One region of the Lysobacter brunescens genome, then DNA from elsewhere that is predicted to be linked to it. Evidence: riboswitches for the same ligand, from Rfam matches in the RefSeq annotation. Region 1 holds a riboswitch; each other region holds the start of a gene.
The links. A riboswitch is a leader RNA that binds a small molecule or an ion and turns the genes downstream of it on or off. The one in region 1 is predicted to bind cobalamin.

Region 1 (9,923 bases):
GGACCTATTTCTCCGCCAGTGCGAAGGGCTACGACGTGATCGTGTCCGAGCCGTCGAATCCGTGGGTCAGCGGTGTCTCGAGCCTGTTCACGCGCGAGTTCTACCGCTTCCTCGGCAAGCATCTGGGCGATCGCGGCATCCTGGTGCAGTGGATCCAGACCTACGAGCTGAACGACAGGCTGTTCTACTCGATGGTCGCGGCGCTGATCGAGGAATACCCGTACGTGCATGCGTATCTCACGAATTCCGCCGACGTGATCTTCATCGCGTCCTATGCGCCGATCCGCGATTACGATGCCGCGCGCCTGCAGGAGATGCCGCTCGCCGCGGACCTCAAGCGCACCGGGCTCGCCACGGCGGGCGACCACCAGGTACGCCGATTCGCCGATCGCGCCGTGCTGAAGGGGTTGATCGAACTGTTCGATGCGCCGGTGCACACGGATTACCTGCCCAGTGTCGCGCTGCATGCGCCGCGCTCGCGTTTCAAGGGCGAATCCGTGCTGAGCGTGAGCACCCTGATGGGCGTGGGCATGCCGCTGCTGGAAATGACCGGCGGTCGACGCCCGGTGCCGGTGTCCGCGCAGGTCGCGGCGACGGACGCGAGTCCGGCGGCGAAGGACCACGTCAACGCGCGTCGCGTGCGCGAAGTGCTGCTCGGCACCGGTACCGGCAAGGGACTGGACGCCCCGATCGTCGAAAAGCTGAAGCTGCTGCGCGATCCCGCCACGCCGCTTCCTGCCTGGCTCGATGCGGCATCGGTCATCGCCGATTTCAGTCTGGGTTACCTCACGCCGGAAGACCTGCAGGGCGTCTGGATCGATCCCGTCTGGGTCGGCGATCGCGCCTCGGATCCCAGGGTCGCGGCCCTGCTGTCGGCGTACGCCGCAGCATCCCGTCGTGATGCTGCGGCGATGTCGACGACCGGCATCGCTGCCCTCAAGGTCCTGCCGCAGGGGCTGGCGCCGAACCTCCTGCGCGACCACCTGCTGGTCATCGCGATGCTGGGCGCTGTCGGCGAGGGCGATCTGGCACGCGTCCGCAAGCTGGAGGATGTGCATGGCGCATCCGTCAAGGTCAGCAACAACTTCTACGGTCTGGCGCGCGCGTATCTGTCCGCGTGGGCGGAAGCCAACGCCAAGACCGGTGCGACCGCCACGGCTGCCCGCTGAGTCGGTCGGCTGAGACTGCTGGCGCGGGCTGATCCGCGCCAGCGTCATTCCGGCTGTCAGCGCGGCATCCTCCCCGGCTGTGCGGAATCACCTCATCGCGTGGTTTGCGCGGACTCCGCGGCTTTCGCCTGCTTGCGCGCGTGGTGGGCGTCGAAGATCGGCCAGGGATCGATGCCGACGAAATCGACGATCGCACCGTTCCTGCTTTCGACCAGTACACCCGCGCTGCCGCGCGTCGACTTGAGCGGCAGCAGGGCCAGTGTGTCCGGATTGCCATGGCGCGACGCGATGCGCTCCAGGGTGGCGCGGCTGTCGGCCGAGGCCAGCGCCAGTGCGTCCTTGATGGAAATGGCCGCAGGCATCGGATCCTTGTTGGGGCCGGGGTAGGGGCGGTACTTCGAGGGCTGGAGCTGGATCTCCAGGCCCGTCATCGCTTCGATCATGGCTTCCATGCGCGCCTTGGGGTCTTCCGGCAGCGGCGCGGCCACCTGGAGCGGTCCGAGCCAGGGCGCCTGCCTGTATTCGGGGGCTGCCTTCGCGGCGCTGGCCGCATCGATTTCGTTGGCGAAGACCAGGTGGAAGCGGTCCGTCGTCGCCACGATGTAGGCCGGACGGGATTGCCAGACCGTATGCAGGCCGAAGGCCAGCGCCGCCACCTGGAGGATGGCGATGACCACGAGATCGAATTTCAGGCCCTTCTTGCCCGGGCGGTAGATGATCAGCGTCAGCAGGGGGCCCAGGACCAGGTCCACGCCCGCCAGCACGGCCAGCAGGGGGCCGGCCTTGGCCATCCCGAACAGGGCGGGCGGGTACCAGCGGAACAGGATGATGGTGAAGAGACTGGCGAGAACGGCGAAGCTGATCGCGAAGTGGAATCCGGAGGCTTTCCAGCGGGTCATGGCAGCGCTGCAGCGAAGTGGGGCTGCGCGTGATTATGCGCAGCCCCGGGCCGGCGGCAAGCCGGCAGGCGCCTGGTCCAATCCCGGATTACTCGATGCCCAGCTTCTTCAGCTTGTAGCGCAGGGCGCGGAAGGTGATGCCCAGCGCGGCGGCGGTCTTGGTCTTGTTGTAGCGGTGTTCCTGCAGCGCCTGCTGGATCGCGTTGCGCTCGATCTCCTCGATGAAGGAGGGCAGGGCGGCGGTGCCGGTGTCACGGGGCGGGACGCCCGGCGCGGCGGGTGCTGCCGGGAGCGGCGCGGACGCCGGTGACGGTGCGACGGGCGCGGGAGGCAGAGCGGTGGCTGCGACCTGAGGCACGGCGTGGGGCAGGCGCAGGTCCTGGGCGTCGATGGTGTCGCCGTCGGCCATGGCCAGGGCGCGTTCGAGGATGTTCTCCAACTCGCGCACGTTGCCCGGGAACGGATAGATCTCCAGCGCCGCCTGCGCTTCGCGCGACAGGGTGGGCGCGCGGCGTTTCATCGCGTAGGCGAGGCGCTTGAGGATCGCGTCCGACAGCAGCGGCAGGTCGCCGGTGCGTTCGCGCAGCGGCGGCACGTCCAGCTCGATGACGTTGATGCGGTAGAACAGGTCGTGGCGGAACTTGCCTTCCGCGACCAGCACATCGAGGTCCTTGTGCGTGGCGGACAGGATGCGCACGTCGACCGCGGCTTCGGTGTTCGCGCCGACCGGGCGCACCGTCTTTTCCTGGATCGCGCGCAGCAGCTTGACCTGCATCGCAAGCGGTAGCTCGGCCACCTCGTCGAGGAACAGCGTGCCGCCGTCGGCGACCTGGAACAGGCCGAGTTTGTCGGTGTGCGCGCCGGTGAAGCTGCCCTTCTTGTGGCCGAAGAACTCGCTTTCCATCAGCTCGGACGGGATCGCGCCGCAGTTGACCGGGATGAACGGCCCGGCCGCGCGCGAGCCCTGGGCGTGGATGGTGCGGGCGACGAGTTCCTTGCCGGTGCCGGACTCGCCGCTGATGTGCACGGGTGCCTGGCTGCGCGCGACCTTGGCGATGGTGTCGCGCAGGCCGACCATGGCGGGCGAGTCGCCCAGCAGCAGGGTCGTGCCTTCGGGGTTGGCCTGGCGGCGGGTGTTGAGATCGAGCGCCTGGCGGACCAGGCCGCGCAGGACCGTCAGGTCGACGGGCTTGGTGACGAAGTCGAAGGCGCCGCTCTTGAGCGCTTCGACGGCGGCCTCGACATTCCCGTAGGCGGTGATCACCGCGACCGGGGTGGTCGGGAACCGGGTCGCGATCTCCGAGACCAGGTCCAGGCCGGAGCCGTCGGGCAGGCGCATGTCGGTCAGACACAGGTCGTAGGCGACCGTGCTCAGCATTTCCCTTGCCACGGCGAGATTCGGGGCGGTGTCGGTCCGCAGTCCCATGCGGCCCAGCGTCACCACCAGAAGCTCGCGGATGTCGTGTTCATCGTCGACGATCAGCGCGCTGCGTTGTTCAGACATGGTGCCCTCCTGCGTCAATTTTAGCCCATTTGCGGCAGGGGCGACAGCCGCCCCTCCTCGATCCGCGTGCGATGGGCATCAGGCGGGCAACAGGGAGTGCTGGCCGGGCATCGTGATCCGGAAGCAGCAGCCGCCACCGGGCAGCGGCACGTAGTCCAGCGAGGCGCCGTTGGCGCGGCACAGCTCCCGGGCGATGTACAGACCGAGGCCGGTGCCGTGCTCGGACGTGGTGAAGAACGGCCGGAACAGCTGCGGCACCACCGACTCCGGGATGCCCGGGCCGCGGTCGATCACGTCGATGACCGGCGTCTCGTCGAGGCGGTAGGCGTGCAGGGTGATGCGCGCCGGCTGCCCCGGCATGTGCCCGTGACGACGGGCATTCTGCACCATTGCGGTCAGCACCTGGTGCAGGTGGCGCGAATCGACAAGGGCGGACACCAGCGGCTGGCTCACGGCCAGCGAGATGTTGTCGGTCTCGTCCGGCACGCTCTGCCTGAACTCCTCGATGAAATTGCGCAGGAACGCCACCAGTTCGATGTGCTCGGCGGTGGCGCGCTCGCGGCGTGCGAGGCCGAGCACGCTTTCGACGATGGTGTTGGTGCGCATGCACTGCTGCAGGATGATCTGCACCATGCGCCGGTCGACGTCGGGCAGCTCCCTGGACTCTTCCAGCAGCTGCGCGGCATAGCTGATCGCCGCCAGCGGGTTGCGGATCTCGTGGGCGAGGCTGGCGGAGAAGCGGCCCATCGCGGCCAGAGTGAGCGATTCGGCGCGGCGCGACACCAGCGAGGTGTCGTCGAGGAAGATCAGGGTGTTGTCGCTGTTGGCCAGCAGACGCGCGAAGCGCGGGACGACCTCGAACTGGTCGCTGCCCAGGCGCAGGGGCGTGTCGTTCGCAAGGCCGTTGCGCAGCCATTCGCTGAGGCGCAGCGCCAGTTCCGGCGCGGCTTCGGCGAGATTGCGGGTGCCGGCCGCACCTTCGCCGAGCAGGAGCATCGCCGCTTCGTTCGCCAGGCTGATCTGCGCTTCGCGATCGACCAGCAGCACGCCGGTGCGCATGCGGCGGATGATCAGCTCGTTGACTTCGGCAAGGCGGACGGCATCGGCGCCGCGCTGTTCGGCCAGGGCCTCGGTCGCGCGCATCTGGTTGCGCAGCTGGTGGGTCAGCGCGGCGATCGCCAGATAGCTGACGGTGAACATCATCAGCTCCGCGAACGGGCGCGGCGTCTGCTGTTCGACCAGCAGCGTCCACAGGAACGCTGCGGACAGCCCGGCGCCGGCCAGCACCGCGATGCCCAGCGCCGCGCGCAGCGACAGCAGCAGGGATGAGGCACCGACATGGAACAGCAGCATGAGCGCGACGCCGGCGGTGGCCGATGGCGCCGCGTGGGCCACCAGCGAGGCGACGAGCACGTCGATGCAGATGCCGATGATCGTGGGAGGGGTCAGGTTGCGTGCGCGCCGGGCCATCACGAACAGGGCCATCGAGGCGACGAGGTAGAAGATCGAGACGATGGCCAGCTGGGTCTCGTGCCCCGGCTTGGGGGCCAGGGCGGCGACAGGACCGAAGGTCAGCGTGACCAGGACGCCGGCCTGGAGGACCCGATAGAGCGAGAACAGGGACAGCTCCCTGTGCTGGTAATCGGGTGTGGCCGGGCGTGGCTGGGGGCTGCGGCTCAAATGGCGGATCCGGGGCGGCGTCGGGCCAGTATAGGCGGGCGGCCCGTGCTTCGTGCGAGGCCTCGCGGGGGCTCCGACCAAGGTCCGGGGTAGCCCCGGGCCGATCCATGGGCGACAATGTCGGTCTGTCCGCGGCGATCCGGGTCTTTCCGGCGGCGCGGCTCCCTGCGCCTGGTGCAGCACGTCCGGGTGCGGCACGTCTTCATCCCGTATGGAACCCACATGAATTTCCACGAATACCAGGCGAAGCAGTTGTTTGCCGACTACGGCATTGCGGTACCGGCCGGGCGCGTCGCACGCACCCCCGAAGAGGCGGTCGATGCCGCCAAGGCCATCGGCGGCGACTTCTGGGTGGTCAAGGCCCAGATCCACGCGGGCGGCCGCGGCAAGGCCGGCGGCGTCAAGCTCGCCAAGACCTACGACGAAGTGCGCGACTACGCCAAGGGCATGCTCGGCACGAAGATGGCCACCTACCAGACCGCCGGCGTCGAACTGCCGGTCGACACCGTGCTGGTCACCCAGGCCACGGACATCGCCAAGGAACTCTACCTGTCGGTGCTCGTCGACCGCAGCAGCAAGTCCATCACCTTCATCGCCTCGGCCGAAGGCGGCATGGACATCGAGCAGGTCGCGCACGAGAAGCCCGAAGCCATCCACGCGCTGCACGTGAACTACGTGCAGGGCCTGCAGCCCTACCAGTGCCGCGACCTCGGTTTCGCGATGGGCCTGGATGCGAAGCAGGTCGGCCAGCTGAGCAAGATCATGCTGGGCCTGTACAAGCTGTTCAACGAGAAGGACCTGGCGCTGGTCGAACTGAACCCGCTGGCGATCCTCACCGACGGCAACCTCGCCGTCCTCGACGGCAAGATCAACTCCGACGACAACGCGACCTTCCGTCATCCGGAACTGGCCGCGATGCGCGACATCCGCCAGGAAGACGAGACCGAGGTCAAGGCCAGCCAGCACGACCTCAACTACGTCACGATGGACGGCAACATCGGCTGCATGGTTAACGGCGCCGGCCTCGCGATGGCGACGATGGACGTGATCTCGCTCAACGGCGGTTCGCCGGCGAACTTCCTCGACGTCGGCGGCGGCGCCACCAAGGAGCGCGTGACCGAGGCCTTCAAGCTCATCCTGTCGAGCGACAAGGTCAAGGCGATCTTCGTGAACATCTTCGGCGGCATCGTCCGCTGCGACATGATCGCCGAGGGCATCATCGCCGCGGTGAAGGAAGTCGACGTGAAGGTGCCGGTGATCGTGCGCCTCGAAGGCACGAACGTCGAAGCCGGCAAGGAACTCCTGAAGAATTCCGGCCTGGCCATCACCCCCGCCGACGACATCAACGACGGCGCCAAGAAGGCCGTCGCGGCCGTCGCTGCCTGATCCAGGACGAGAGGAAATAACGTGAGCGTTTTGGTCAACAAGAACACCAAGGTCATCGTCCAGGGCTTCACCGGCCAGCAGGGCACCTTCCACGCGCAGCAGATGCTCGACTACGGCACGCAGGTCGTGGGCGGCGTCACCCCGGGCAAGGGCGGCACGCAGCACATCGGCCTGCCGGTCTTCAACACCGTCGCCGAAGCCGTGAAGACCACCGGCGCCGACGCCTCGGTCATCTACGTCCCGCCGCCGTTCGCGGCCGACGCGATCCTCGAAGCGGCCGACGCCGGCATCAAGGTCATCGTCTGCATCACCGAAGGCATCCCGGTGCTCGACATGCTCCGCGTGAAGAACACGCTCAAGGGCTACCCGGACGTCGTGCTGATCGGCCCGAACTGCCCCGGCGTGATCACCCCGGGCGAGTGCAAGATCGGCATCATGCCGGGCCACATCCACATGCCGGGCAAGATCGGCATCGTGTCGCGCTCGGGCACGCTGACCTATGAAGCCGTGAAGCAGACCACCGACGCCGGCCTCGGCCAGTCGACCTGCATCGGCATCGGCGGCGACCCGATCAACGGCACCAACTTCATCGACGCGCTGAAGCTGTTCCAGGACGATCCGCAGACCGAGGGCATCATCATGGTCGGCGAAATCGGCGGTTCGGCCGAAGAGGAAGCGGCGGAGTTCATCGCCAAGCACGTGACCAAGCCGGTGGTCGGCTTCATCGCCGGCGCCTCGGCCCCGGCCGGCAAGCGCATGGGCCACGCCGGTGCGATCGCTTCGGGCGGCCAGGGCACGGCCGAAGGCAAGTTCGCCGCGATGGAGAAGGCCGGTGTCACCACCGTGCGTTCGCCGGGCGACCTCGGCGCCGCGATCGCCAAGCGCCTGGCCAAGTAAGTCCGCGCCAGACGCGCTGTTCGCGCAGTACCACGAAGGCCGCCTCCGGGCGGCCTTTGTTTTGGCCGCGTTTCATGGATGCCACGACATTTTGTGTTGACCCCTGCCGGCGAGCCCATTATGTTGTGCGCGTCGAAGGTGTCGGCTCCGCCCGGAGTCGACTGAAATGGGAATCCGGCAAGAGCCGGATGGGCCTGGAGGCCTGTCCAATCGAATCCGGAGCTGCCCCGCAGCGGTAGTTGGGAACGACCCGCGTCAATGGCACTGGCTTCGCCCGCAACGGGCCGGCCGGGAAGCGACGCGCAGTAGGAGCGGCCTCGGCCGCGTGCCCATGAGCCCGAAGACCTGCCTCGACCTTCGCCATCCGGCGAAGTCTGGCCAACCGTCTCCGCGGGGAGCGCAGGTCGAGGCAGCACGAGGACGGCCCGTCGGGCCGCCGTGTCGTCGTCGATCCTCCACATCCGCGTCGACGCAGGCTCGCCCGAGGGGGCGAGGGCCGGTGCCGTCGCGGTGTCCCGTCGTCCGGTCGCGTGCCGGGCCGGTGCGCGTGTCGGCCCGCTTTCGCTTTCTCTCCATTTCCCATCGGAGAGACCATGACCACCGACACCACGCGCCACGCCGCCGACGCCCCGCCCGTCGCCCGGCGCATCGCGCCCGCCGCCACGCAGGCCGACTTCGCCCTTACCCCGCCGCATGCGGCGACCAGCATGACGATCACCAAGCGCGACGGTCGCCGCGAGCCGGTCGACGTCGGCAAGATCGTGCGCGCCGTGCAGCGCTGCTGCGAGGGCCTGGACGACATCGATCCGATGCGCGTCGCGCTGAAGACCATCGCCGGCATCTACGACGGTGCGACCACGCGCGAACTCGACGAGCTGTCGATCCGCACCGCCGCCGCGTTCACGGCCGACGAGCCGCAGTACGCGCGCCTCGCCGCACGCCTGCTGTCGGGCTACATCGACAAGGAAGTCGCGGGACAGGGCGTGCATTCGTTCTCGCAGTCGATCGCGCTGGGCGCGGAACTGGGACTGATCAACGACCGCGTGCGCCAGTCGGTCGAAACCCATGCGCGCAAGTTCAACGACGCCATCGACATCGCGCAGACCCGCCGCTTCGAGTACTTCGGCCTGCGCACCCTGTACGACCGCTACCTGCTCAAGCATCCGCAGCGGCGCACGGTCATCGAGACGCCGCAGCACTTCTTCATGCGCATCGCGGTGGCGCTGACCGAAACCCCGGGCGAGGCGCTGGAACTGTACCGGCTGATGTCGTCGCTGGACTACATCCCCAGCTCGCCGACGTTGTTCAACTCGGGCACCCGCCACGAGCAGCTGTCTTCGTGCTTCCTGCTGGACTCGCCGCAGGATTCACTGGCCGACATCTACGCGCGCTACGGCGACGTGGCGCAGCTGTCGAAGTTCTCCGGCGGCATCGGCCAGTCGTACTCGCGGATCCGCTCGCGCGGCGCGCTGATCCGCAGCACGAACGGCCGCAGCAACGGCATCGTGCCCTGGCTGAAGACGCTGGACGCCTCGGTCGCGGCGGTGAACCAGGGCGGCAAGCGCAAGGGCGCGGCCTGCATCTATCTCGAAACCTGGCATGCCGACATCGAGGAATTCCTCGAATTGCGCGACAACACCGGCGACGAGATGCGTCGCACGCACAACCTCAACCTCGCCAACTGGGTGCCGGACCTGTTCATGCGCCGCGTGGAGAGCGACGGCGACTGGTCGCTGTTCGATCCGAACACCGTGCCCGAGTTCGTCGACCTCTGGGGCGAGGCCTTCGAGCAGGCCTACGTGCAGGCGGAACAGCAGGGCATCGCCGCACGCACGGTCAAGGCGCGGGACCTGTACGCGCGGATGATGAAAGTCCTCGGCGAGACCGGCAACGGCTGGATGACCTTCAAGGATGCGTCGAACCGCACCTGCAACCAGGTCGGCCCGGGCCGTACCGTGCATCTGTCGAACCTGTGCACCGAGATCATCGAAGTGACCTCGGCCGACGAAACCGCCGTCTGCAACCTTGGCTCGGTCAACCTCGCCCAGCACCTGGTCGAGGACGAGCGCGGTGCCTGGCACTTCGACTTCGACAAGCTCGCCGAGACCGTGCGCGTCGCCGTGCGTCAGCTCGATCGCGTGATCGACCTGAATTTCTATCCGATCGAATCGACGCGCCGCTCCAACCTGCGTTGGCGTCCGGTCGGGCTGGGCGTGATGGGCCTGCAGGATGTGTTCTTCCGCATGCGCCTGCCCTTCGATTCGGCCGAGGCGCTGTCGCTGTCGACGCGCATCGCCGAACGCATCTACCTGCATGCGCTGGAGACCTCGTGCGACCTGGCCGAGCGCCACGGCGCGCATCCGGCCTACCGGGATACCCGTGCCGCGC
Region 2 (9,923 bases), on a different contig from region 1:
ACGGACCCGCTTAGCGGGCGCCGGGGGCATGGCGCAGCGCGAGCAGCCAGTGGCGGCCCGGCTGCGGGTAGAACTCGGCGGTTTCATAGCGCCTGTTGAACACGTTGCCTGCGGTGAGCTGCACCGACCAGTCGCGCGCGAAGGCGACACCGATGCGCAGGTCGACCAGGCCGTAGCCATCCAGTCGACGCGTATTGGCGAGGTTCTCGTAGCGTTTTCCTGCACCGCTCACGCTGGCGCCGAGGCTGACGCGGTCGAAACGGCGATCGATGTCGAGACGCCCGCTGCGCGTCGGGCGGCGCGGCAGAAGCTGGCCCCGGCTGGCGTTGTCGCCATCCGCGCGCGGGTCCAGCCAGGTCGCGCTTCCGCGCAGGTCCCAGTCGGCGACGCGCAGTTCGCCGACCGCCTCGACGCCGAGGATGCGCGCGCGATCGATGTTGTTCGGTCCGGGCGTCGGGCGCAGGTCGGCGTCGTAGGCGATCAGGTCGTCGATGCGCGTCTCGAAGGCATTGAGCGACCAGTTGCCGGCCGCATGCTCACCGCGCAGGCCGACTTCGAGGCTGCGCGCATGCTCGGGCTGCAATGCAGGATTGCCGTAGCCGGGGAAGTACAGTTCATTGAAGGTCGGCGCCTTGTACGCCGTGCCGTAGCGCGCACTGAGGTGCAGTGCGTCGCCGATCGTCCAGCCCCACAGCGCGCTGCCGGTGGTCACGCCGCCGAACTGGCTGTCCTCGTCGCGACGCAGGCTGGCCTGCAGCGACTGCGCGTCGAAATCCTGCTGCCATTGCGCGAACAGGCCGCGATTGATGCGGCCGTCGCGGGCATAGCGCGTGCTGCTTTCGACATGGTCCGCCTGCCAGTCGAAGCCGAACGTGAGCAGCGCGGCGCCGAGCGTGGCGTCGGCCTGCAGCGTGGCCATGCGCCGATGGGTGTCGAACGTCGACGCATAGGCGTCGTTGCGATAGTTGTCGCTGAGGTCGTCGCTGCGCGCCAGGCTGAGGGCGATGCGCAGCGCATCGGTCGATGCGTAGCGCAGCCGTCCACCGACGGTCTGCTGCACGGTATCCGAAAGATTGCTCGCGGTGCCGTCGTATTCGTTGCGGCCTTCGGCGCGGAACACACGGGCCTCGGCGTCCCAGCGTTCGCCGAAGCGCCAGCCGCCCTGCACCACCAAGGCATCGTTGCGATAACCGTCGAGATCGGGGTCGAAGCCGCGCGGGCCGCGATAGGCATTGATGCCGTCGGTGCGACCATGCGAGGCATTGATGGCGTACCAGCCGCCCTGCGCCGCGTCGCCGACACGGCCACCGAAGCCCAGCGTCGCGCGCTGCGTATGCTCGCTGCCGGCGGCGAGGGTGAATGACGGCATGGCGCTGCCCTGCGGGCGACGCGTGAAGATCTGGATCACGCCGCCCAGCGCCTCGGAACCGTAGAGGCTGGAGAACGGACCGCGCACGATCTCGATGCGTTCGATCTGCTCGGGCGGAATGTCCTGCAGCGACGCACCGCCGCTGGTGGCCGAGCCAAGCCTGATGCCGTCGACCAACACCAGCACATGGTCGGATTCGGTCCCACGCAGGAAGAGCGAGGTCGCCTTGCCTTCACCGCCATTGTTGGCGAGCGCGATGCCTGCGCGACCGGCAAGCAGGGCCTGCAGCGAAGGCGGCTGCAGGCGGTCGATCTCGGCGCGATCGATCACGGTGATCGCGGCGAGCGTCTGGTCCTGGGTGCGCGCGGTGCGCGAGGCGGTGACGACGATGCGGTCGAGTGCGTCGTCATCGTCCGGAGCGGCATCAGCCGCGAGGACAGGCATGGGAGGGAAGACGAACGACGACAGCAGGACCACCGCCAGGACATGGCGGCTTCGGGGGATGAACGAACGCACTGGATGACTCCTTGACCGCGCCGACCCGCGCGGACCTGTGGAAACCAACACACAGGCAGGACACATCTGGCCATCGCGCACGCAGCGCGACCACCATGACATCGCCCGCCGCATGTCACGTCGCTCCAAGGCCGGTCTCCGGGCTTGCGAGCGAAGGCGGCGTCCGGTACTCCGGATGTCCACGCTTCCGGCTTCGCGCCTTCCCGTGCGCATGCACAGTGGCTGTCTGCGAAGCCTTGTCTCGCCTACCGTTGCGGGGGCAGCTCCGGAATTGCAGCGCATGCAGGCATGACGCGGCGCACCGGATTCCCGTTTCAACCCCCGGACAGGCCGGCGGTCACCTCAGGCGAATCTAGTGTAACAGCATGTTGCGGCGCGATCGCAGCCTGGCATCGACGACGTTCGCATCGGGCATACGCACGCGAATGGCATGCGCATGCGATCTCAGTTGCGCAGGTTGCGCGTCTGTCCGCTGCCGCGCACCACGAAGCGTTCGATGGTGAGAGACTCCGCACCCATCGGGCCGTAGGCATGCAGGCGCGTGGTCGAGATGCCGATCTCCGCGCCGAGACCGAGTTCGCCACCGTCGGAGAAGCGCGACGAGGCATTGACCATCACCACCGCACTGCGCAGTGCATGCACGAAACGAGCGGCGGCAGCCTCGTCGCGCGTGGCGATGACTTCTGTATGGTCCGAGCCATGGCGGCGGATGTGCGCGATCGCGTCGTCGAGCGTATCGACCACGCGCACCGCGAGGATGAGATCGAGGAATTCCGCATCCCAGTCTTCGTCGCTGGCCGGCACCGCGCCGGGCATCCGCGCCATCGCGCGCGCGTCCGCACGCAGCTGCACATCGCGCGCCGACAGCATCGCCGCCGCGCGCGGCAGGAAGGCGTCGGCGACATCGGCATGCACCAGCAGGGTTTCCAGCGCATTGCAGACGCCAGGGCGCGACACCTTGCCGTCGAGCAGCAGGTCCAGCGCCAGGTCGAGGTCGGCGTCGGCATCGGCGTAGAGATGGCAGACGCCCTTGTAGTGCTTGATCACCGGCACGCGCGCATGTTCGGCGACGAAGCGGATCAGCCCTTCACCGCCGCGCGGGATCGCGAGATCGACGATGTCGTTGAGCCGCAGCAGCTCGACCATCGTTTCGCGGCGCAGGTCATCGACCAGGGTCAGCGCGGCTTCGGGAATCCCGTGATCGCGGAGGGCGCGCTTCAGGGCACCGGCAATCGCGACATTCGAGCGCACCGCCTCCGAGCCGCCGCGCAGGATCACGCCGTTGCCGGCCTTCAGGCACAGCGCAGCGGCATCGGCGGTCACGTTCGGCCGCGCCTCGTAGATCATCGCCACTACGCCCAGGGGCACGCGCACGCGCGCGATCTCGATGCCGTTCGGCCGCGTCTCGCGGCGCGTGACCATGCCGACCGGATCGGGCAGGTCCGCGACCTCGCGCAATGCGTTGGCGATGCCCGCGAGTCGCTGCCGATCGAGCTTCAGGCGATCGAGCATCGCACCAGCCGTGCCCTTGGCCTCGGCCGCACGCAGGTCTTCGGCGTTGGCGACGAGGATCGCCTCGGCATCGGCGTCGAGCGCATCGCCCATCGCACGCAGGAGGTCGTTCTTGGCTTCGGTCGACAGCGCGGCCACCGCCTGCGCGGCCTCGCGGCAGGCCAGCGCCTGACGGCGGATGTCGGACGAGGATTCGTCGGCGAGATCAGACATCGGAGCCTTCCTGTGCAGGTATGTCCAGCAGCGACAGATCGTCGCGGTGGAGGATGGAGTCGCCGTAGTTGTAGCCGAGCACGGCGTCGATCTCGTGCGATCGCTTGCGCGCGAGGCGGCGGATGTCGGCGGAGGAGTACTGGGTGACGCCGCGCGCGATCGGCTGCGGCGCGCCTTGCATGCGCACTTCGACCAGATCACCGCGGCGGAACTCGCCTTCTGCACCGACCACGCCGATCGGCAGCAGCGAGGCGCCCTTGCCGCGCAGTGCGGCGACGGCACCGGCATCGACCAGGATCGCGCCCGGCTGCGCAGGCGCATGGCGCAGCCAGTGCTTGCGCGCGGCGATGCGACTGCGGCCCGCGACGAGGCGCGTGCCGGTCAGGCGGTCTTCGCCCAGCGCATGCGCGACCTGTGCGCGCGTGCCGTTGAACAGCACGGTGTCGATGCCTGCCGCGCCGGCGCGCTGCGCGGCGAGGATCTTGGTGCGCATGCCGCCGGTGCCAACGCTGGAACCGGCGCCTCCGGCCATGGCGAGGATGTCGTCGCCGGGGTCGGTCACCAGCGGCATGGGCTTCGCATCCGGATTGCCGCGCGGATCACGGTCGTACAGGCCGTCGATGTCGGTGGCGAGGAACAGCACGTCGGCATCGATCAGCGTCGCGACGATCGCGCCGAGGGTGTCGTTGTCGCCGAGCTTCAATTCGTCGACCGACACCGTGTCGTTCTCGTTGACGATCGGCAGCGCGCCGCAGCGCAGCAGTTCGTCGAGCGTGGCGCGGGCGTTGAGGTAGCGACGCCGATCGCGCACGTCGTCATGGGTCAGCAGCACCTGCGCCACCGGCCGCGCGAACAGCCCCTGCCAGAAGCCCATCAGCTTGGCCTGGCCCAGCGCGGCCAGCGCCTGGCGTTCGGCCATCGCCGCGCCGGGGTGCGGCTTCGCATGCAGGACGCCGCGCCCGGCGGCGACCGCGCCGGACGACACGATCACCACCTCGCGCCCCCGCGCATGGCAGGCATGCACGAAGGCGGCGAGATGCACGGCATGGTGCGGCGACAGACCGCCGGTCGCGGACAGCAGGCTGCTGCCGACCTTGAGCACGGCGCGCTTCCAAGCGGGCAGGGTCTGTTCCTCGAATGTAGCGCGCGTGCCCATGACCGTTACTCCGTTCGCAGTCGCGCGCGCAGCGCATCGAGGCGCAGCCCGGCGGCGGCGCCGGGCGAGACACGCGCCTGCAGGCTGGCGTCGGGATCGCCTTCGGCCCAGCGTGCCGGATCAGCCGCCTGCTTGTAAGCCTCGCGGAACGGCAGGCCCTCGCGTGCGAGGTCGACGGCGAGGTCGGTGGCGTACATCGACGGATCGAGCGCGGCGCGCATTGCTTCGGGCTTCCATTCCAGGTTGCGCAGCAGGTCGGGCAGCAGTTCCAGTGCACCGAGACCGCGACCGAAGGCATGCACGATCGCGCCCTTGCTGAACTGCAGGTCGCGGTGATAGCCCGAAGGCAGCGACAGCAGCTGTTCGATCTCGGTGCGTGCAGCGGCGGCGCTGGCGTAGGTCGCGCGCATCAGCTCGATCACATCGGGGTTGCGCTTGTTCGGCATGATCGAGCTGCCGGTAGTGTACTGCGAGGGCAGCGCGACGAAGGCGTACTCGGCGCTGGTGAACAGGCTGAGGTCCCAGGCCAGCCGACGCAGGTCGAGCAGCGCGGAGGACAGCGCCTCGATCGCGGCCATCTCGAACTTGCCGCGCGACAGCTGCGCATAGGTCGCGGACACCTGCAGCCGGCCGAAACCGAGCGCCTGCGTGGTGTGGTCGCGATCCAGCGGCAGGTTCACGCCGTAGCCGGCGGCGCTGCCGAGCGGATTGGCATCGACCCAGGCCAGGGTGTCGCGCGCGCGATGCGCGTCATCGATGAACCCTTCCGCCCAGGCCGCCCACCACATGCCGAGCGAGGACACCACCGCGCGCTGCAGGTGGGTGTAGCCCGGCAGCGGCACGGCAGCCTCGGCTTCGGCGCGGGCCAGTGCGACCTCGGCGGCCTCGACGCAGAGCGCCTGCATGCGCGCGAGGCGATCCTTCAGCCACAGCCGCGTCGCGACCAGGATCTGGTCGTTGCGGCTGCGCCCGGTGTGGATCCTGCGACCGGCGTCGCCGAGGCGTTCGACCAGGCGCGACTCGATCGCGGAATGGCAGTCCTCGTAGCGCTCGTCGAGCACGAAGGCACCGCTTTGCCAATCGTCGGCCAGCGCATCGAGTTCGACGCGAATGCCTGCGAGTTCATCGGCCCCGAGGATGCCGATGCGCAGCAGGCCCTCGGCGTGCGCGAGGCTGGCCTGGATGTCGAACAGGAAGAACTCGCGATCGAGGATCACGTCCTCGCCGGCGAGGAAATGCTGGATGCGTGCATCGACCTTGACGCCGGGTTTCTGCCAGAGGAGTTCGGACATGTGAAGTTCCTTGCGTCAGGAGGCGGCGACGAGCGGGATCCCCGTCGTCTCGGCAAGCCCGAAGGCCAAGTTGAGGTTCTGCAGCGCCTGCGTCGCCGCGCCCTTGAGCAGGTTGTCCTCGGTCGACACCACCACCAGCCGTCGACCGTCGTCGGACAGCGCGAAACCGCCGATCTCGACGTGATGCCGGCCGGCGATGCGGCTGACCCAGGGCGCCTCGTCGAGCACGCGCACCAGCGGCTCGTCGGCGTAGGCGTCGCGATAGATCGCCACGACCTGGTCGCGGGTCATTGGCGCGGACAGGTGCAGGTTCGCGGTGATGGTGAGGCCGCGGAAATGCGGCGCGACATGCGGCATGAACTCGATCGCATGGCCGAGCTGGCGCGTGACCTCGCGCTCGTGGATGTGCCCGGTGAGCGCGTACGGCATCAGGTTGTCGCGCAGCTTGTCCGGGTCGTTCTTGTCCGAAGGCGTGGTGCCAGCACCGGAATAGCCCGAGACGCCGAAGCATTGCACCGCACCGTCGAGATGTGCGCGCATCGGCGCCACCGCCAACTGCATCGCGGTCGCATAGCAGCCGGGATTGCTGATCCGGCGCTGGCCGGCGTAGCGATCACGCGTCAGCTCGGGCAAGCCGTAGTACCAGCCGTCCTCGAAGCGGTAATCCGCAGAGAGATCGATGATGACCGGGTCGGCACCGGCGGCATCGAACGCGGCCACGCAATCGGCGGCCTTGCCGTTGGGCAGCGCCAGGACCACGGCATCGGCACCGAGCGTCGGCAGTTCGGCGTTGGTCGGGGACGTGTAGCGCAGGTCGCCCTTGTAGGCATCGCTGTGATCGACGACACGCTGGCCGGCGAGTTCGCGCGAACCAACGTAGGCGAGCGTGAAGCGCGGATGCGTCGCGAACAAGCGGATCAGTTCGGCGCCGACATGGCCGCGTGCGCCGACGATGCCGACGCGGATGGGGGAGGAATCAGACATTCGGGTGACTCTCGAGTTTGCGCCGGAGGACATCCGCCAGCGCCGGCCATTCATGCCGCAGGATCGAAAAGACGTGGGTATCGCGCAGGGTGCCGTCGCGATGACGGCGATGCGCACGCAACACGCCGTCGCGCTTGGCGCCGAGGCGAAGAATGGCGGTCTGCGAGCGGATGTTCTCGTGACTGGTCTCGAACACCACGGCCTCGCAGTTCCAGGAAGCGAACGCATGATCGACCAGCAGCAGCTTGGCTTCGGTATTCAGCCCGGTGCGCTGCGTGCGCACCGCGTACCAGGTGTAGCCGATGCTGACCCGGGGAATGCTGCGGTCGATATCGTAGAACCGCGTGCTGCCGACGATGTCGCCATCGGCGTCGCGGACCACGAATGGCAGCGCGACGCCGGCATCGCGCTGTGCGAGCGCATCGGCGATGTAGGCCTCGGCATCACCTTCGGCTGGACCCGGCACGCTGGTGTAGCGCAGCGTCCACAGCGCGCCATCGGCCGCCGCCGCGCGCAGGCCATCGGCATGCGCTGCGTCGAGCGGCGACAGCGACACATGCCTGCCTGCGAGCGTCGGCGTTGCCCAGATCGTCATCGCTCAGCCTTCCAGCGTCGCCGGGCGCTGCCGGCAGTGGTCGAGACAGCTGCGGATCAGCTCGTTGCCGGCGCCGTCCAGATCGCCGAGGCCGTACCAGTACGCGCGCCACGTCGTCTGCTTCACGCTGCCATCGGCTTCCGCGTCGTAGAAGGCATTGACCGGATTGCCCAGGCGAGAGCGCCAGAACAACCGTGGCTGCGCATCGCGCATCAGCTGCCAGACCGCGCGACCGAGACCTTCGCCCTGTGCTTCGTCGAGGACCGCGAACTTGTCGAGGTACGGCACCCCGCCCTCTTCGGTCAGGATCACCGCTGCACGGTAGTTCTCGCTGACGTACGCGCGATGCAGGCGGGTGCGCGCGAAATAGTCGTCGACCAGCCTGCGGCCGAAAGCGGAATCGATCAGGTCGCGCAGTCGATCGAGATCGAGTTCGTCCCACGACGCCGCCTGCAGCACGCGTTCGCCGCGCCGCACCAGCGTGCCCGAGCCCTTGTGCGTGAACAGTTCCTTCGCCAGTTCGTCGGGTCGGGTGATCGACACCGACGAAGCCAGAGGGAGCGCATCGAGCAGCTGCTTGATCTGCTCGATCTTCACGCGCATGCCGCCGTTGATCCACGGCTGGTCCATGAGGGTGTCGTATTCGGTCGACAGGTTGATCGAATCGATCACCCTGCCGTCGCCGTCGAGCAGGCCGCCGGTGCCGGTGAGGAAGACGATCTTGTACGGCTGCAGCACCTGCACCAGTTCGTTCGCCGCGAAGTCCGCATTGACGTTGAGGATCTGGCCGCCGACGGTCTCGCCGAGGCTGGCGATCACCGGGATCGAGCCTGCCTGCAGGCAGGCGTGGATCGGCGCGAGATCGACGCGCTTGACCTCACCGACCAGGCCGTAGGCGTCGCGATCCAGATAGTCGGCTTCGAACACACCGCTGACGATCGAGGTGGCGCGCGCGTCCTGCGCCTGCAGGGCCTCGACGAGCTTGAGGTTCTGCGCATGGAACACGCGGCGCACGATCGCCAGCGCCTGCGGCGTGGTCACGCGCAGGCCGTTGATCGTCTGCTTGACGATGCCTGCGGCAGACAACTCTTCGTCGAGCTGCGGACCGGCGCCGTGGATGACGATTGGGGTGAGGCCGACATCCTGCAGGAAGGCCAGCGACGAGGTCAGCGCATCGAGGTCGTCACGCAGCACTGCGCCGCCGACCTTGACCACGGCGAAGCGCGCGGCGTCGAGCTGCGAGAAACGCTTGAGGTACTGCGAGATCTCCTTGGCACCGGCCATGCTCGACAGCAGGCGGACGATGGTCTGCCGGGTCTGGGGATCGTGGACCTTGTGGTCGAGTCCACCGCTTTTCAGGATCGGAGTCATGGCGCAGCGGTTCCGTCGAGGATGCGGACGATCGACGCGGTGTAGCGTTCGAGCTGGTCGAGCGCGACCCATTCGTCGGCAGTATGCGCCTGGGCGATATCGCCCGGGCCGTAGACGAAGGCGGTGAGGCCGGCGGCCGAGAACAGCGAGGCTTCGGTCCAGAAATCAACGGCGTTGCCGATCGGCAGGCCGAGTTCGTCGGCCAGGTCGCGCGCCAGCAGGCGGCGGAATTCGGCATCGGCGACATCGCCGGCCGGCAGCGGCGGACCGCGGAACGTCTCCTGGTACGACGCGAGGGTGCCGGCGGCGCTGCAGCCGGCGAAGCGCGCATGCAGGTCGTCGATGTCGTGCGAAGGCAGCGGGCGGAAGCCGAAGCGGACCTCGGCGCTCGGCGCGATCACGTTCGCCTTGATGCCGCCTTCGACCTTGCCGATGTTGAAACGCAGGCCGGTGAGGCCACCGAAGCGGCGATGCGATTCGCTCTCGACCAGCTCCAGCGCCTTCGCGCCCCAGCGCATCGCATGGTGCAGCGCATTGCTCTGCAGGGCATTCACGCCGGAGGCATGGCCGGCGACGCCGCGGAACGTCATCAGCACCGATCCGATGCCGCGATGCGCGAGCACCGCTTCGCACTGGGTGGGTTCGGCGATGATCGCCTCGGTGAACCCGTGGTCGCTGGCGAGGAACGCAGCGATGCAGCGAGGATCGTTCGCTTCCTCGTCGGTCGAGAACAGGAACGCCGCGTCGCCGGTCGTGCGCTGCGCGGCCACGATGAGCCCCGCCGCCGCGCCCTTGATGTCGCAGGCGCCCAGGCCGATCGCCCGACCGTCCGCGACGCGCAGCGCCAGGGGATCGGCGCTCCACGCCTCGGACGACGGCACGGTGTCGAGATGGACGTTGAACACGCGGGTCGGC
Region 3 (9,923 bases), 1.7 Mb from region 1:
TGTGCGCGGGTGCGCATTTGGTATCACACGCCGGAGAGCGTGCGCAAGCGGATAGATGGGGGCATTCTCCGTCTGCGGCAAGCCCTCCCGATGGCCGGGAGGGCTGGGTGTCGACCGCAGCAGCGTGGGTCGCGGAGCGGTGTGGCGACCGGATCAGTCGGCCGGCTGGAAGCGCAGCATCAGCGACCAGGTGCGACCGGGCTGGTTGTAGAACGACGTGGTCTCGTAGCGCTCGTCGAACAGGTTCGCGACCCGCGCCTGCACGGTCCAATGCCGCGCGAAACGGTACTCGGCGCGCAGGTCGAGGGTGGCGAAACCGTCGATGCGACGGGTGTTGGCGAGGTTGTCGTAGCGCTTGCCCTCGGCGACGCCGGTCAGGCCGAGGCTGAAATCGCCGAAGGCGCGATCGACGTCGATGCGCGCGGTCTCGCGGGCGCGACGCGGCAGGTCGTTGCCTTCGTTGGCGCCGCGCACGCGGTTCTCCGGGTCCAGCCAGCTGGCGGCGCCGTTGACGCTCCAGCCGAACACCACGGTCTCCAGTTGCAGCTCGGCGCCGCGCAGTCGGGTCTTCTCGATGTTGTTCGGCAAGAAGATCGAACCGTCGTAGGCGATCAGGTCGTCGACCCGCGTTTCGAAGGCATTGAACGCGATGCGGCTGCGCTCGCCGCGCCAGGCCAGGCCGAGGTCGACGGTCTTCGAGGATTCCGGGCGCAGGGCCGGGTTGCCGAAGAACGGGAAGTACAGTTCGTTGAAGGTCGGCGCCTTGAATGCGGTGCCGTAGCTGGCGGTGATGCGCCAGTGCTCGGCGAAGCCCAGGCCCCACGCGACGCTGCCGGTGGTCTTGCCGCCGAACTGGTCGTTGTCGTCGCGACGCAGGGCGAGCTGCACGTCCTGCGCGCCAAAGCCTCCCTGGTACTGCGCGAACAGCGCGCGGTTGCCGCGACGGGTGTCGTCGTAGACGGTGTCGCTGTCGACGCGATCGCGCAGCCAGTCGAGGCCGACGGTCAGCACCTGGCGTTCGGCCAGGGTGATGTCGGACTGCACCGAGGCGCTGTCGCGCCGCGTGGCGAATGCGCCGCTCGGCGTGCTGCCGAGGAAGTTCTCGGACTCGTCCTTGTTGCTGCCGGCGGCGAGCTGCACGGCGACGCGCTCGCCTGCCTGCCACTTCAGCTGCGCGCCGACCACCTGCTGCACGATGTCGGAATTGTCGACGAAGCTGCCGTCGTATTCGTTCTCGCCGCTCACGCGCAAAGCATGGCCCTGCAGCGTGACCGATTCGCCGAGGTTCACGCCGCCGCGCAGCGAGAACGCATGCTGGCGGTAGCCGTCGCGATCGGGCTGGTCGTCGACGAAGCAGCCGGCGAAGATCGGGAAGCCCGCGCCACGGCATGCGTTGATGCCGTTGGTCTGCTTGAAGCCGGCGTCGAGGCCGAACCAGCCGCGTTCGCTGCCGCCGCCGATGCCGATGCCGCCTTCGCGGCGGCCGTGGCTGCCGGCGCCGGCGTTGAAACGGAACGTCGCCTCGCCGCGATCGCGACGGGTGAAGATCTGGATCACGCCGCCGATCGCTTCCGAACCGTACAGGCTGGAGCGCGGGCCGCGCACGATCTCGATGCGGTCGATCAGCGCGACCGGCAGGTCCTGGAACGAGACCAGGCCGGAGGTGGCCGAGCCCACGCGCACGCCGTCGATCAGCACCAGCACGTGGTCGGACTCGCTGCCGCGCACGAACATCGTCGTGAGCTTGCCGTCGCCGCCCTGGTTCGACAGGTTGATGCCGGCGCGGCCGCGCAGCAGGTCGGCCAGCGAGGTCGCCTGCGCGCGCAGGATCTCGTCGCGGTCGATCACTTCGACCGGCGCCAGCGCGGCGTCGGTGGTCACTGCAGTGCGGGTGGCGGTGACGACCACTTCGTCCAGCTCGTCGCCGGCATCGGCATTGGCGGCGAGGGCGGTGCCGGGCAGCGCGGCGGCGATCGCCAGGCCGAGGGGCAGCAGGCGGGAAAGACGGGGGAAGCCGGCAGACAGGCCGGCAGGAAGGACTCGGAACGACATGCAGGGACTCCATCGCGCGCACCCGCGCGCCGAACTGGTGAGGAGTCGCGATGGGACAGGCAGGGACGAGCGAAGGGCCGACGCGGACGGACGGCGACATCGCCGCGACGCCCTCCGCATCGCAACCATAGGGCTTCGTGGCCGGTCTCCGGGCTTGCGCGTCCGGCCGGCGCCCGAGGGCGTGGCCGGGGCCTTCGCGCCTTCCCGCAGCGCGTGCTGCAGTGGCGGATGATGCGAAGGGTTCACGTGCTTACCGTTGCGGGGGCAGCGCCGGAATGATGCCGTCGACGACGGCACGCACCGGCTTCCCGTTTCAATCCGGCCCAGGAACCTGTGGCCGGATCACCGCGAAGCGGCCGGCATTGTAGCGGATCGGGTCGGCTACCGCCGGCAGGCGGCGAGGGCGGTCGGGCTCAGTCGCCGCTGTCGGCGTGGTGCCCGCCGTCGGGCTCGTCGAACAGGCTGAACACCGGTGCGGCTTCTTCGCGGGCGTGGTGCGTGGTCGTCACCGGTGCGGCGGCGGGACGGCCGCGCGGCGGCGGGAGCAGGGCGATGGCCGCTTCGGCGGCGGCCAGCAGCTCGGCGCGGCGTTCCTGCGGGACTTCCTGCCAGTGGCAGCCGACCAGCGCGCCTTCGAGCGCGTAGAGCAGGTTGAGGCTGGGCTTGAAGCCGGCACGCTTGACGCGCATGAAGGCTTCGAGCGCGCCGGTCGCGCGCAGGTCGTCCTCGGTGCGGAGGCCCACCTGGCGCAGCCAGGCAGCGCTTTTCGGACCGATGTTGCGCAGTTTGAGCGGAGTGGTCATGCGGCGTCGTCGAGGAAGGTGGGCCGGGCCGCGTGCCGTCAGGCTGGTCGCAGCGAACGCAGGAAGGCCGCCGCGATGGCTTCCAGGCCTGCCTGATCTTCAACGTCGAAACGATCGGGGACCGGACTGTCGAGGTCGAACACGCCGATGAGGGTGTCGCCCTCGGCCAGCGGCACGACCAACTCCGAGCGCGAGGCCGAATCGCAGGCGATGTGTCCCGGGAAGTCATGCACGTCGGCGACGCGCTGTGTGGTGCGGGTCCGCGCGGCGGCGCCGCAGACGCCCTTGTCCAGCGGGATGCGCACGCAGGCCGGCAGGCCCTGGAAGGGGCCGACGACCAGCTCGGTGCCATCGAAGAGATAGAAACCCACCCAGTTGAGGTCGGGCAGGGCGTGGTAGACCAGCGCCGACAGGTTCGCCGCGTTGGCGATGCGGTCGGTCTCGCCATCGAGGAGGGCCTCGGCCTGGGCGAGGAGCTGGGCGTACTGTTCCGGCTTGCTGCCGGTGAGCGGGATCGATGCGAAACTCATGCGCCGAGTGTAGCAGCGACGACGCACCCGCCGCGTCGCCAGAGGAATGCCCGTGCCCGCCATCGTTCCGTACCGCAATCTGTTCGTCACCGGCACCGACACCAGCGTCGGCAAGACCGTCGCCGCGACCGCCCTGGTCCATCGCCTGCGCCTCGAGGGCCTGCGTGTCGCCGGGATGAAGCCGGTCGCCAGTGGCTGCGAGCGCACACCCGACGGCCTGCGCAACGAGGACGCGCTGGCGTTGCTGGCCGCGAGCGAGCCGCAGCCGGACTATGCCGACGTGAATCCGTATGCGCTGGAGATCCCGACCGCTCCGCAGCTCGCGGCGCGCGCGGCCGGTGTGCGGGTCGATCCCGGCGTGCTGCATGCGGCTCACGGCAGGCTCGCCGCGCGCGCCGATGTCGTGATCGTCGAAGGCGCTGGTGGCTGGCTCGCGCCGATGGACGACGGCCTGGACCAGGGCGATTTCGCCCGTGCCCTCGATGCGTGGGTGGTGCTCGTCGTCGGCCTGCGCCTGGGCTGCCTCAGTCATGCGCGACTCTCCGCCCGCGCGATCCTCGCCGACGGTTTCAAACTGGCGGGTTGGATCGGCAACACCGTCGATCCCGCCTTTGCCGAGCGCGACGCCTACGTCGAATTGTTGCGCGATGCCCTGCCGGCCCCGTGTCTCGGCGTGCTGCCGTTCGCGCCCGGCGCGGATCCTGCGCACATGGCGGAATCGCTCGCATTACCCTGAGGTGATTGTGGGAGCGACGCAAGTCGCGACACAGGTGGGGGTAAACGTCGCGACTTGCGTCGTTCCCACGGTTTTCCGGGCTTGGCCATCACAAAAGAAAAGCGCGCCGAAGCGCGCCTTTCCGTGAAGCATTGCCTGCGTGATCAGCCCAGCTGCGGCTGCGTGTCGTCGGCATCGCCCGATGCGGCATGCTCCGCTGCCTTCGGGTCGTGGGCGTGGTCGCGGGCGAGGTAGATGTAGAACGCCGGCAGCACGAACAGCGTGAACAGCGTACCGATGGTCATGCCCGAGGCGATCACCGTGCCCATCGAGAAGCGTGCGGCGGCGCCGGGGCCGCTGGCGAGCAGCAGCGGGATCATCGCGAACACCAGCGCGGCGGTGGTCATCAGCACCGGGCGCAGGCGGATCGCGGTGGCTTCCTCGATCGCTTCGCGCTTGCTGAGGCCACGTTCGATCTGCAGCTTGTTCGCGAACTCCACGATCAGGATACCGTGCTTGGAGATCACGCCGACCAGCGTCACCAGGCCGACCTGGGTGTAGATGTTGATGCTCATGCCGGGGAATGCCTCGATCCCGCTCCTGCCGAGGAAGCCGCTGGCGATGGCCAGGATGTTGAGCACCAGCAGGGCGCCGCAGATCGCCATCGGCACCGTGATCAGCATGATGATCGCGTCGCGGAAGCTCTCGAACTGCGCGGCGAGGACCAGGAAGATGATGATCAGCGCGAACAGCAACGTGACCAGCATCGTCGTGCCTTCCTGCTTGAACTGCCGCGATTCGCCGGCGTAGTCGACGCTGTAGCCCTGCGGCAGGACTTCGTTCGCCGCCTGCTCCAGGATCGCCAGCGCCTCGCCCTTGCTCACGCCGGGGCGCGGGGCGAAGGTGATCGACACGGCGTTGAGCTGCTGGAAGCGCTTGAGCGACTGCGGCTGCGCGCTTTCCTTCAGTGTGACCACGGTCGACAGCGGGATCAGCTCGCCGGTGCGCGTGCGCGTGTAGTAGTTCTCCAGCGCGCTGGCGTTGAGGCGGTCCTCGCGCTGCACCTGCGGGATCACGCGATAGGAACGGTTCTGCATCGCGAAGCGGTTGGTATAGCCGCCCGAGAGCAGCGCTGCCATGTCGGCCGCGAGGGTGCGCATGTCGATGCCCAGCGAGGCCGCCTTGTCGCGGTCGATGTTCACCTCGATGCGCGGCTTGTCGATCTTCAGGTCCTTGTCGAGGAAGATGAAGCGCTTGCTCGCATAGGCCTTGCCGAGGATCGCATCGGCCAGCTCCGACAGCTGGCTCAGTTCGCCGACGCCGCCGATGATGAATTCGCCGCCGCCACCGTCGCCGCCCGCGCTGGGCAGCGAGGGCGGGACGAGCGCGAACACGTTCAGGCCGGTCACCTGGCTGATCTGCGGCTGCAGCGCCTGCTGCAGCACCTGCTTCGTCGAGCGTTCGCGTTCGCTCCACGGCTTGAGCACGAAGCCGGCCATCGCCATCGGGCTCGCGCCGCCGCCGCTGCCGCCGAAACCGCCGTTGAACAGGAAGTAGCCGTCCACTTCGGGCGTGGCCTTCGCGATCTTGGTGATCTCGTCGGTATAGCGTTCCACGTAGTCGAGCGTGGAGTAGGGGTCGGCGCTGGCGATCGAGAAGATGAAACCCTCGTCCTCCATCGGCGCCGGTTCCTTCGGCGACTGCATGTACAGCAGCACGCAGGACACGAACACCACCGCGCCGAACGCGCCGATCATGTGCCGGGCGTGCAGCGCGCCGTGCAGCATGCGCTGGTAGGCGCGGCGCAGGCGGTCGAACTTCTCGTCCAGCCAGGATTCGAGCTTGCCCTTGGCGTGGTCGGCGTCGTGCGCCTTGAGCATCTTCGCGCTCATCATCGGCGACAGGGTCAGCGCGATCACGCCCGACAACAGCACGGATCCCGCAAGCGTGAACGCGAATTCGGTGAACAGCACGCCGGTCAGGCCGCCCTGGAAACCGATCGGCAGATACACCGCGACCAGCGTGGTGGTCATCGCGACCACCGGCCATGCCAGCTCGCGCGCGCCGCGCAAGGCCGCGTCGAACGGCTTCATGCCTTCCTCGATGTGCCGGTGGATGTTCTCCAGCACGATGATCGCGTCGTCGACGACGATGCCGATCGCCAGCACCATCGCCAGCAGGGTCAGCAGGTTGATCGTGAAGCCCATCAGCAGCATCAGGAACAGCGTGCCGACCAGCGACAGCGGAACCGTCACGGCCGGGATGATCACGCTGCGCAGCGAGCCGAGGAACAGGTAGATCACCACGATCACGATGATCACCGCCTCGATGATCGTGCTCACCACTTCATCGATGGCTTCCTGGATCGACTTCGTGCTGTCGTAAGGAATGGTGCCCTTGATGCCCTGCGGCAGCTGCGGAATGATTTCCGCTTCCCACAGCTTGCGCACTTCGCGGATCACGTCCAGCGAGTTGGCGTCCGGCGCGACGTACACGCCGACGAAGGTCGCGGCCTCGCCGTTCATGCGTACCGAGGTGCCGTACGACTCGGAGCCCAGGACCACGTCGGCGACGTCGCCCAGGCGCACGATCGCGCCGTCCTGCTCGCGGATGACCAGCTGGCGGAATTCCTCCGGCGTGCGCAGGTCGGTGCGTGCAGTCATGTCGATCGCGACCATCTGGCCCTTGGTCGAGCCGACGGCGGACAGTACGTTGTTCGACTGCAGCGCGGCCGACACATCGCTGGCCGTCACCTTCAACGCGGTCATGCGCTCGGGCTTGAGCCACACGCGCATCGCGAACGTGCCTGCGCCGAGGATGTCCGCGCGCTGCACGCCGGGCACGGTGACCAGCTTGGGCTGGATCACCCGGTTGAGGTAATCGGTGATCTGGTTGTTGTCGAGGGTCTCGCTCGCGAACGACAGGTACATCGCCGCGATCTGCTGGCCCTGCTGCAGGTCGATCACCGGGTCTTCCGATTCCGGCGGCAGCTGGCCGCGCATCTTGTTGACCTTCGCCGCGATCTGGGTCAGCGCCTCGTTCGGGTCCTGGTCCAGGCGGATGTAGGCCTGGATGGTGCTGACGCCGGCCGCGCTGGTCGAGCTCATGTACTCGATGCCCTCGGCGCTGGCGATCTCGCGCTCCAGCGGCGTGGTGATGAAGCCCTGGATCAGGTCGGCGTCGGCACCGAAGTACACGGTGCTGATGTTGATCACCGCGTTGCGCATCTCGGGGTACTGGCGGACGTTGAGTTCCGAGTACGCGCGCAGGCCGAACAGCAGGATGAACAGGTTGACCACGACCGCAAGGACGGGCTTGCGGATGAAGATGTCGGTGAATTTCATGGTGTGCCTCCGTGCCTCAGCTGTTGCCGGGCTTGGGTGCGGCATCGGCGGCCGGCTGCACCTTGTTGTTGACCGTGACCTCGGCGTCGTTGCGCAGCTTCAGCAGGCCGCTGGTGACCACGCGCTCGCCGGGCTTGAGGCCTTCGGTCACCGCGATCAGGTCGCCGCGCGTGGCGCCGGTCTTGACGAAGCGCTGGCGCACGATCAGCTTGTTGCCGGTCGCAGGCTGGCCCTTGGCATCCTTCTCGCCCGGCGCGCGCTTCACTTCCTCGATCACGAACACCGCGTTGCCGTAGGGATTGAAGGTGATCGCGGTCTGCGGGATCACCACGACGCTGCGGTCGCCGCCGAGATCGAACGCGATCCTCGCGAACATGCCCGGGCGCAGCGCGAGGTCTTCGTTGACGAAGCGCGCCTGCACCTTGAAGTTGCGCGTCTGCGGATCGATCTGCGGCTCGATCGCGACGATGGTGCCGTCGAAGGTCTTGCCGGGCATGCCGTCGAGCGATGCGCGCACCACCGAACCTTCGGCCACCTGCGCCAGCCGCTGCTGCGGCAGGGTGAAGTCGAGCAGGATCGGGTCGAGGGCCTGCAGGTTCACCAGCGGATCGCCGGGGGCAACGAACTGGCCGATGTTGATCTTGCGGATGCCGAGGACGCCGTCGAACGGCGCGCGCACGGTCTTCTGCGCGATCACCGCGCGTTGCGCTTCGACCTGGGCCAGCGAGGTTGCGGCCTGCGTCGCGCGTTCCTCGACTTCGGCCTGCGAGACGAGCTTCTGTTTGCCCAGCTCGCGCCAGCGATCGCGTTGCTGCGCCGCCAGGTTCGCCGAGGCTTCCAGCGCGCGCAGCGTGGCTTCCTCGTTTGCGGTGTTCAGCCGCACCAGCACGGTACCGGCCTTCACCCGCTGACCCGGCTGGAACAGGATCTCGCGTATCACGCCGCCGGCTTCGGCGGTCACGTCGGTGCCGTTCACCGCGACGAAGGTGCCGACCGCTTCGCCGCTCTGGCGCCAGCGCTCGCCCTTCGCAGTGGTGGCGGTCACCGCGACCGCCGGCTGCGCCATGTTGTCGAAATGCGCGTTCGTGGCCTTGGTGATGATCGCCTTCATGCCGAACACGGCGCCGAACAGCAGCACGGCGCCGAGCAGCACGATCCCCATCAGCACGTTGGGCGGAAGCCTGCGGAGGAACCCCTTGCGGGGGGGGGGCGGTACGGTCAGTCATGGGGGGATGCCTCGGGAAATGACGAAAGGGTGGCCGCGCGGGCAGTCATGGGGCGACAAGCGTTCGGGCAATGCGTGTCGAACACGTCGCGGCACAGGCGCGCGTTGAGCGCATCGAGCGCGCCGTCGTCCGACGGGTCGAACAGTGGCTGCCATCCGTAGCCGTTGAGCAGGTAGTGCAGGTGCTTCATGAGCAGCCGGTAGGGATCGCTCAGCGCATGCGCTTCGAGCAGGCCCTCGGTATGGGTCAGGGTATGCATCCCCAGGCACAGGGTCCATGGGCCAAGCGTCAGGGCCTGGGGCGTGAGGCCCAGGCCGGTGGGCAGATCGCCGCAGGCCTGCGCGCTTTCGACGATGCCGTCGACCAGCGCGCCCAATGGCGCACTGGCATCCAGCGAACGCCGACGCGTCTCCGCCGAAGCGGCGCCCCAGATCACCTCGGTCCACACGAACTGGGCCAGGCGGAAGTGCTCGGGCTGCGCGCGGATCACCATCAGGTCGGCCAGCGCGATGCTGACGATGCGCTCGCGGCTCGGACCTGACCAGCGCGCGGCGCGCTCGAACAGGCCCACCCGGCTCAGGCAGTTCCGCGTGGCCAGGGTGACCAGCAGGTCCTCCTTGCTGGCGAAGTGCTGGTACAGGGTGCCGATCGCGTAGTCGCACTCCTCGGCGATCCGCGACATCTGCAGCGACAGCAGGCCGTCGCGCTGGATCAGCTCCTGGGCCTTGTCCAGGAAGCGTTGCTCGCGTTCGGCCCGCTCGCGCAGGCGTCGGTCCTTGGTGCTCATGGGGAGGGTAGACAATACGGGCTCGCATTTTGAATCAGATTCACAATCTGATCAAGAATGATTCTCGTAAAGCCCTTTGCCGGTCGTGGCGGCCTGGGTCCGGCCGACAGGCAAAGAAAAAGCCCGACGGTGGGGGCCGTCGGGCTGGAGAGAAATGAAGCGACTTGCGAATGACGGGTGCAGACCGGGGGTGTCTGCAATCCCATGGGGAGCGGTGAAGCGGCAGCGCCGGAGAGGGCGTCGCCAGGTCGGAAGCCGCAGGCTGCCGACCGGTTGTCGCATGATCAGATCAACGCGAAGCCTTGCGGCCAGCGGCCTTCGCCACGGCTTCGGCCTCGGTCTCGACGGTCTTGGCGACGGTCTCGAACTGGGTCTTGGCGATCTGGGCAATGGCTTCGTTGGTCTTCAGCGTGCGGCCGAACACTTCCTGGCCGGCGCCGATGGTGCGCTCGACGTTCTCGCGGGC

Region 2: another riboswitch for cobalamin. It lies ahead of btuB (TonB-dependent vitamin B12 receptor); the one in region 1 lies ahead of ACFQ0E_RS09140 (ribonucleoside-diphosphate reductase subunit alpha).
Region 3: another riboswitch for cobalamin. It lies ahead of btuB (TonB-dependent vitamin B12 receptor); the one in region 1 lies ahead of ACFQ0E_RS09140 (ribonucleoside-diphosphate reductase subunit alpha).

What each region holds. Positions count from the first base shown of each region.
Region 1 covers NZ_JBHTIF010000001.1:2,064,599-2,074,521, forward strand. Annotated here, with positions in the region: gene ACFQ0E_RS09110 (fused MFS/spermidine synthase) at 1-1,169, shown strand, start outside; gene tfpZ (TfpX/TfpZ family type IV pilin accessory protein) at 1,262-2,068, opposite strand; gene ACFQ0E_RS09120 (sigma-54-dependent transcriptional regulator) at 2,157-3,572, opposite strand; gene ACFQ0E_RS09125 (sensor histidine kinase) at 3,651-5,252, opposite strand; gene sucC (ADP-forming succinate--CoA ligase subunit beta) at 5,475-6,638, shown strand; gene sucD (succinate--CoA ligase subunit alpha) at 6,660-7,535, shown strand; cobalamin riboswitch at 7,654-7,902, shown strand; gene ACFQ0E_RS09140 (ribonucleoside-diphosphate reductase subunit alpha) at 8,243-9,923, shown strand, end outside.
Region 2 covers NZ_JBHTIF010000005.1:10,621-20,543, forward strand. Annotated here, with positions in the region: gene btuB (TonB-dependent vitamin B12 receptor) at 11-1,951, opposite strand; cobalamin riboswitch at 1,998-2,245, opposite strand; gene ACFQ0E_RS16910 (glutamate-5-semialdehyde dehydrogenase) at 2,330-3,610, opposite strand; gene proB (glutamate 5-kinase) at 3,603-4,766, opposite strand; gene argH (argininosuccinate lyase) at 4,772-6,058, opposite strand; gene argC (N-acetyl-gamma-glutamyl-phosphate reductase) at 6,074-7,042, opposite strand; gene ACFQ0E_RS16930 (GNAT family N-acetyltransferase) at 7,035-7,637, opposite strand; gene ACFQ0E_RS16935 (acetylglutamate kinase) at 7,641-9,008, opposite strand; gene ACFQ0E_RS16940 (acetylornithine deacetylase) at 9,005-9,923, opposite strand, start outside.
Region 3 covers NZ_JBHTIF010000001.1:374,929-384,851, reverse strand. Annotated here, with positions in the region: gene btuB (TonB-dependent vitamin B12 receptor) at 154-2,052, opposite strand; cobalamin riboswitch at 2,175-2,417, opposite strand; gene ACFQ0E_RS01645 (TfoX/Sxy family protein) at 2,466-2,855, opposite strand; gene ACFQ0E_RS01640 (GAF domain-containing protein) at 2,894-3,385, opposite strand; gene bioD (dethiobiotin synthase) at 3,432-4,121, shown strand; gene ACFQ0E_RS01630 (efflux RND transporter permease subunit) at 4,265-7,444, opposite strand; gene ACFQ0E_RS01625 (efflux RND transporter periplasmic adaptor subunit) at 7,461-8,606, opposite strand; gene ACFQ0E_RS01620 (TetR/AcrR family transcriptional regulator) at 8,663-9,457, opposite strand; gene ACFQ0E_RS01615 (phasin family protein) at 9,747-9,923, opposite strand, start outside.